2 regions of the Lachnoclostridium phytofermentans ISDg genome follow, and region 1 is predicted to be linked to the other one. Evidence: a T-box and tRNA genes for the amino acid it is inferred to sense, from the RefSeq annotation. Region 1 holds a T-box; the other holds one or more tRNA genes.
The links. A T-box is a leader RNA that pairs with one kind of tRNA and senses whether it is charged. The one in region 1 lies ahead of serS (serine--tRNA ligase), so its partner is inferred to be a tRNA-Ser.
Positions count from the first base shown of each region.

Region 2: it has a tRNA-Ser gene. The T-box ahead of serS (serine--tRNA ligase) is inferred to sense a tRNA for this amino acid. The anticodon was not compared.

Region 1 covers NC_010001.1:1,403,512-1,406,942, reverse strand. Annotated here, with positions in the region: gene serS (serine--tRNA ligase) at 122-1,399, opposite strand; T-box leader at 1,595-1,792, opposite strand; gene CPHY_RS05875 (NADPH-dependent FMN reductase) at 2,123-2,677, opposite strand; gene CPHY_RS05870 (cob(I)yrinic acid a,c-diamide adenosyltransferase) at 2,697-3,221, opposite strand; gene CPHY_RS05865 (cobyric acid synthase) at 3,218-3,431, opposite strand, start outside.
Region 2 covers NC_010001.1:2,425,720-2,429,150, forward strand. Annotated here, with positions in the region: gene CPHY_RS10165 (DUF4097 family beta strand repeat-containing protein) at 1-409, shown strand, start outside; gene CPHY_RS10170 (hypothetical protein) at 570-773, opposite strand; gene CPHY_RS10175 (class I SAM-dependent methyltransferase) at 900-1,547, opposite strand; tRNA gene CPHY_RS10180 (tRNA-Ser) at 1,807-1,892, shown strand; gene CPHY_RS20805 (helix-turn-helix domain-containing protein) at 2,096-2,902, shown strand; gene CPHY_RS10190 (substrate-binding domain-containing protein) at 3,289-3,431, shown strand, end outside.

The sequences.
Region 1 (3,431 bases):
ACTTTAATATTTCAATACTTTAATATTTCTATACTTAATCAGTTTATAAGACAAATATGCCAAGGTAAACTAGAAAACTAATTTTCCTTGGCATATTTTATTTCTATATATTTAATGTATCTTACTTAATTACAGTCTTTCCACCCATGTATGGTTGTAAAGCTTTTGGAATGTTAATGCTTCCATCTTCATTTAAATTGTTTTCTAAGAATGCAATTAACATTCTAGGAGGAGCAACTACAGTGTTGTTAAGGGTATGAGCAAAGTATTTACCATTTTCTCCTACCACACGAATCTTTAAACGACGAGCCTGAGCATCACCAAGATTAGAGCAGCTACCTACTTCGAAGTACTTCTTCTGTCTTGGAGACCAAGCTTCAACGTCAATAGACTTCACCTTAAGGTCTGCAAGGTCACCAGAACAGCACTCAAGGGTACGAACAGGAATATCTAAGGAACGGAATAAATCAACAGTATTTTCCCATAGTTTCTCGAACCACATCATACTATCTTCTGGATTACATACTACGATCATTTCCTGCTTCTCAAACTGATGGATACGATAAACTCCTCTTTCCTCAATACCATGAGCACCTTTTTCTTTACGGAAACATGGAGAATAACTTGTTAAAGTTTGTGGAAGAGTCTCCTCTGGTAAAATAGTATCTATAAATTTACCAATCATGGAATGCTCACTTGTTCCGATTAAGTAAAGGTCTTCCCCTTCAATCTTATACATCATGGCATCCATCTCAGCAAAACTCATAACGCCAGTAACAACGTCGCTACGAATCATAAATGGTGGAATGCAGTAAGTAAATCCACGATCAATCATGAAGTCTCTTGCATAAGAAATTACTGCTGAATGAAGTCTAGCGATATCTCCCATCAAATAATAGAAGCCATTTCCTGCTACCTTTCTTGCACTATCAAGGTCTAAGCCATTGAATTTTTCCATGATTTCTGCATGATATGGAATTTCGAAATCAGGAACCACTGGTTCACCATAACGCTTGATTTCTACATTTTCGCTATCATCTTTACCAATTGGTACACTTGCGTCAATGATGTTTGGAAGTGTCATCATGATTGTCTTGATTCTCTCTTGAAGCTCATTTTCTCTTTCTTCTAACTCTGCTAAACGCTCAGACTCCTTAGTAACGAGCTGCTTCATCTCTTCAGCTTCTTCACGTTTTCCCTGAGCCATTAAGCCACCGATTTTTTTAGAAATCGCATTACGATCCGCTCTTAAGTTATCCGCTTCTCCTTTTGCATTTCTAGACTCTACGTCTAGTGCAATCACTTCATCTACTAGAGGAAGCTTGTGGTCCTGGAACTTATTCTTAATATTTTGTCTTACAACTTCTGGATTCTCTCTTACAAATTTTAAATCTAACATGTGTATCCTCCTTTTTACGTTACAGTAAAATTAATATATTCTGTGACATTAATATTTTAAGATGAGTTATTACATATATTAATACATCTAAATAAACATCCATTTCCTACTGGAAATTACTCTTTATATTGACTGTCACATTGCTTGCTGAGGTAAAAAAGATATAAAAAAAGCCCTTCACCTCATGCATTAATTACATGGGACGAAAGGATTCCGCGTTGCCACCCAAATTGCCGTTAAACCGGCCACTCAATAAAGTACGCTAAAGGGTACTAACCTTGCAGCTTTCACTGCCGGCTCCAAAAGTGGATAGATTTTTTCTTTGACCGATTCACACCAACCATCAGCTCTCTGAACAAATACAAAAATCGTAGCTTTTATCATCACCGTGATAACTTATAGTTTTGCTTATTATAAACTATTTATTCCATATTTTCAAGTAGATATTTTTATAGCAGTTAATTTCTATTTTTATAGCAGTTAATTTCAGATAGCTATATTAAAATACTATCTTTAAGTAGATATTTTTAAGTAACTATTTTCAAATAGCTATATTTCAAATAATATTTATAAGCATACAATCATACCACATCACTAAATTATTCTTGCTGATATCGTAAGTAATATAATCATCAGATATACATACTTTTGTGATCTAAGTACGAAGATTGAGGTACTTTACTTATGAAATCAACAAGAATAATTACTGAAGCTAATATCATTTTACATAAATTTAGCTATCCATGCTGCAAAAGCATTTGCAATATCCTGCAAAAACTTAATTGTACTTTCGTTTGAGATATTTCCTTGTTCATCTAAACTATTCGTAATGTTAGAAAGATATACTTCTGGCTGCTGCATCGTATATACATTTAGAAAGGACAACACTTGACGTAGATGGTGATTTGCTCCAAAGCCTCCAATATTTCCAGGAGAAACACTAAAGACTGCTCCCGGCTTACCCGACCAAACATTTTGTCCATATGGTCTTGATGCTATGTCCAATGCATTCTTTAGTACAGGAGGAATGGAACGATTATATTCAGGTGTTACAAATAAAAATCCATCCAACTCTTTTACTTCTTTACGGAATGTCTCCCATTCCATAGGTGTATTTCCATCATCATCATAATCCTGATTATACATTTGCAACTTACTGATATCAATAAATTTCATTTCATATCCTTCTGGTATAAGAGACTGAAATGTATTTGCTACCTTTTTACAAAAGGAATCTCTTCTTAAACTACCAACAAAAACACCAATTGTAACGCTCATTTAAATTTCCTCCTTTATATTAAAACTCAATTCCTAATCTGGCTGGTTGTTTTTTATCATAAGGATGCTTAATTTTTTTCATCTCTGTTACATAATCTGCGAGCTCTACTAATTCTTCCTCTGGGTCTCTTCCTGTAAGAATGACTTCTAAGTCACTCCGTTTTTCTTTCAGAAATTTTACTAATGTTTCTCTCTCAATCATATTGTAATTATACGTGGATATGATTTCATCCAAAATCAAAACATCGGCATCCTTTGACATTGTGATAGCTTTTTGCAATAATTCCTGATACGCTTGTTTTGCCTCTGCTTTATTTTCTTCTTTCATAAAATTAAAAAAACCGAAATTTCTTTCTTCTGTAACTACCGTTATATTCGGAATCCCACGAAGGATTTTAAGCTCAGATGAAGAACCATCCTTAAAAAACTGTACCACAAGTACTTTAAGTCCGCTACCAGCAGCACGTACGGATAAGCCCATGGCAGCCGTTGTCTTTCCTTTTCCATCACCGCAATTAATATGAATCTTTCCTGTCTCTTTCATACGCCTTCCTCCATTATCTGATATATTTTCTTCATATCTAGAGAACTTCTCACTGCATCTGCTAACTTATCATACTGTTCCTCTTTATATTGTTTATAATCAAATTCGTAAACCTCTTCAAAATCTATTCCTTTTCTCTTACATAAAGTTCCTATGATCTCTTTGCAAATACCCTCTTCGTCAAAGATACCATGAAGATAAGTACCATAC
Region 2 (3,431 bases), 1.0 Mb from region 1:
AGCAGAAGATTCAAAGATATCACAATTTTCTCTCCGAAGTACAAGCGGGGATGTTCGAGCATCAAGAATTAAAAGCAGTATCATAAATGCCACTAGTAAAAGTGGGGATGTTAGCGCTACAGCAGAGTCAAAGGAATGGAGAGCCTCCACGATTAGCGGTGAAGTATCCATAACATCAGAATGTGATGCAATGATAAAAGTGAGCACTATTAGTGGTGATGTTCGTTTGCAGTTACAAAATCATGGCAATGGGTATGAAGCAAATATTCGAACCGTGAGCGGTACGCGTAGCCTTACTTTTGAAGGAAGTAATAGTAATCTATATCGAAATGGAAGTTATGTTTTTGGAAATGGTGGATGTAAGGTCGAGGCAAATACAACTTCTGGTGATATTAAGATTCGAGGATAAGGAGTAATTATATTACGAGGATTACAAATAATATTTGTGACATGAAAAGATACCTTGAAATGGACTTTACAGACCAAATCAAGGTACCTTTTTTGTGCTGTATTAGTGAGCTATGTTGCTATAACCCTTCATTATAATGCTAAATGCTTTCACCAAATTTCTATTTAAAATCATATGGATTTTTATGTTTACCAAAGCAATATCCGCTATATGTAATACCAATTAGCATCAGAATAACTGATACTAAAAAAGTTGGAATAGAAATACTATCAGGTAACTCAATGATAAATCTATTTGTTATGGTATAAATGAGATAGATTAACAACCCCAAAGGATTAGCTAGCGCCAATAATTTTTTCTTCATATACAACCCTCCTCTTAAATAAGTTTCTTATAGTTGCAATTGCTATAATTGTCTATTTCTTTTAAAAAATTTTCAATATCCTTCCAACTCTATTTCTTTTAAATACTTTAAATATCCTTCCATGATCTATTTCTTACATAGACAGTGTAGAATAACACCATCCTCAGGTTTGTAGATTTCACCACGCCCAGACAAAAGGATTGTAAAATTATTCTGCTTTGCATAAGAGGAAAGTTCATCTGGAAGAAACGTTTCCCAATATATTTCTTTACTACTGTATGGATAAAACTTTCGACCTTCTAAGCATAGTTCGTGTGTATCTGATATATATTCATAGTCATGACCAGAAAAACTTAAAATTCCGTCTTTTCTCAATAATCGATTACATTCTGAAAAAAAACTTTGCTTATAATCAGCTCCGTATAGTAACCCAAAGGTCTGTGCCCAGAGTATAATCACATCAAAGGTATTGTCATCGAATGGAATATGACGTCCATCGTAAGGATAGAAGGGGATAGAATAACCTGTTGATTCTGCTAAAGCCGTAACCTCTGTAATGATAGAATGTGAAATATCTATTCCAACCACGGAAAAGCCCAAGTCACTTAATGCAAATGCTTCCCTTCCCAAACCGCATCCAATATTTAAAATCGATGCGTTTTTCGGAAAGTGACTTATAACCTCCTTTTCCCATATCTTCAAGCCTTTCCAAGACTTCATTTCATTAACATTATCTTTGGTTTCATACCATTGATTAACTGAATTTTGAGACATAGGTAGAACCTCCTTATGAGTTCGCATATAATTCATTATTTGGAAAAAAATGATAGCAAAGTGAGATTTGATATCTCCTAAGTATATTATAGATATTTATTTGTTAAATTCAAGTGCGATCATAAAGGTTCATAGAAAGCATACAGAGATGATATTATTCATATAAAGTGCATTCCTATTTTGTAGAAATAGAGGATTGCCAAATTTCAATTTATCATGTATAATAAATACTCGTGTGGTAGCAATATCATGAATATTAGGAGATGTATCGAAGAGGCCATAACGAGCCTGACTCGAAATCAGGTTGCCTGCAAGGGCACGTGGGTTCGAATCCCACCGTCTCCGTTCATAATGATTAGTCCTAATCCTTCGGGGTTGGGATTTTTTTGTTATTAACAACATAGATAAACCAAATCAATACACTCATTTATTTTCACGCAAATGGACAAAAAACCCCACTGCAACTGAGAGTTGCTAATATTTCAAGCTTACTTGGTCGACATCTCTTCCAGTATTTGCTATACTACAAGCAGTAAAGGAGGTATATTATGAAATTGGGAGAAAAAATTGTAATGTTTCGTACAGAGCATCACTTATCTCAAGGCGATCTTGCAGAGAAGTTAGGTGTTTCTCGACAGTCTATTTCAAAATGGGAAACTGGTGGTAGCGTTCCTGATTTAGATAAACTTATCGCTTTAAGCGAGTTGTTTGATGTTTCTCTTGATAATCTCGTTAAGGATCAAGAGCCAAAGATAAATACAGAGTCTAAATCGTCAGAATCCTCAGAATCCTCGGAATCAGTATCGAAGTATCCGACACGAAAAGTTGTTGGATGGATTTTACTGGGTGTAGGTTTACAATGCATGGTTTTGGGGCTTTTCCTAAATATTTTGTTGGCAGTTTTGGGAGGTTACCTGATATTGTGTGGTATTATCTGCCAGGCTATTCAAAAGCATCCAGGACTTGTGATTGGTTGGGGAACCTTTTTGCCTTGTGCGTACTTTCTTCCAAGGATAACCAGTGCAAATATGATAATGATCTTTCTGTCCTATGCCTATCGAGGCGGATGGACGATACAACTGATTATTTCCTATGCCTTTTGGACTATGCTATTCCTGCTGATTTTTACAACAGTTAGAAAAACGAGAATGAAAAACTACCCATTCCTGTTCTGTGGCTGGGCAATCTTTTTTCAAGTATATGGTTTCATACCTATCGCGTTTCGCTATACAGGGAAAATTGAGAAATTTTACATTGCATTTTCTTGGTGCGTGATTTTATTTCTTATTGTACTTCTATTTTTCACAGGAAAATGCATTTACAGTTATTCTAGAATAGCCAAGGAAAGAAATTGAGTAAAGGGTTGACATGCACGATTTTATATTGAATGTCAACTCTTTTATTTTGTTGTTATAATCCAAGCATAGTCAAAGTATCATTGTGTAAGGGTGGTGAACGGATTTTTTTTCATAATACCATTGCTGTTGTATCAGTGATATCGGCTTTGAAAGGTAATTATTTTTCGCTCTAATTTATTCAATTAAATCGGGCTTATCAGTTATTACTGTGATAAACTATGGCACTTATATTTGTAGGTGCTTTTTGTTTGCACTCAGGCATTATCCGACCGGAAACTGATGTCAGCGTTGAAGCAGGTAGAAACGATTTAATGGTAAAATTAAGTATAAATTCCAAATAATATATGTTATAATTGCATTTATATAATGTGAAAAGGTGAGGAGTGATAATTTTGTACAAAAAAATAGCTGTTGTCCTTTTGCTGGCAGCTTTATTATTTTCTCTAAGCTCATGTTCTTTTGAGAATAAGAGAGAAGGAGACAATTCATTCACTGTTTTGTCAAGCAGCGAAAATAAGGATTTAGA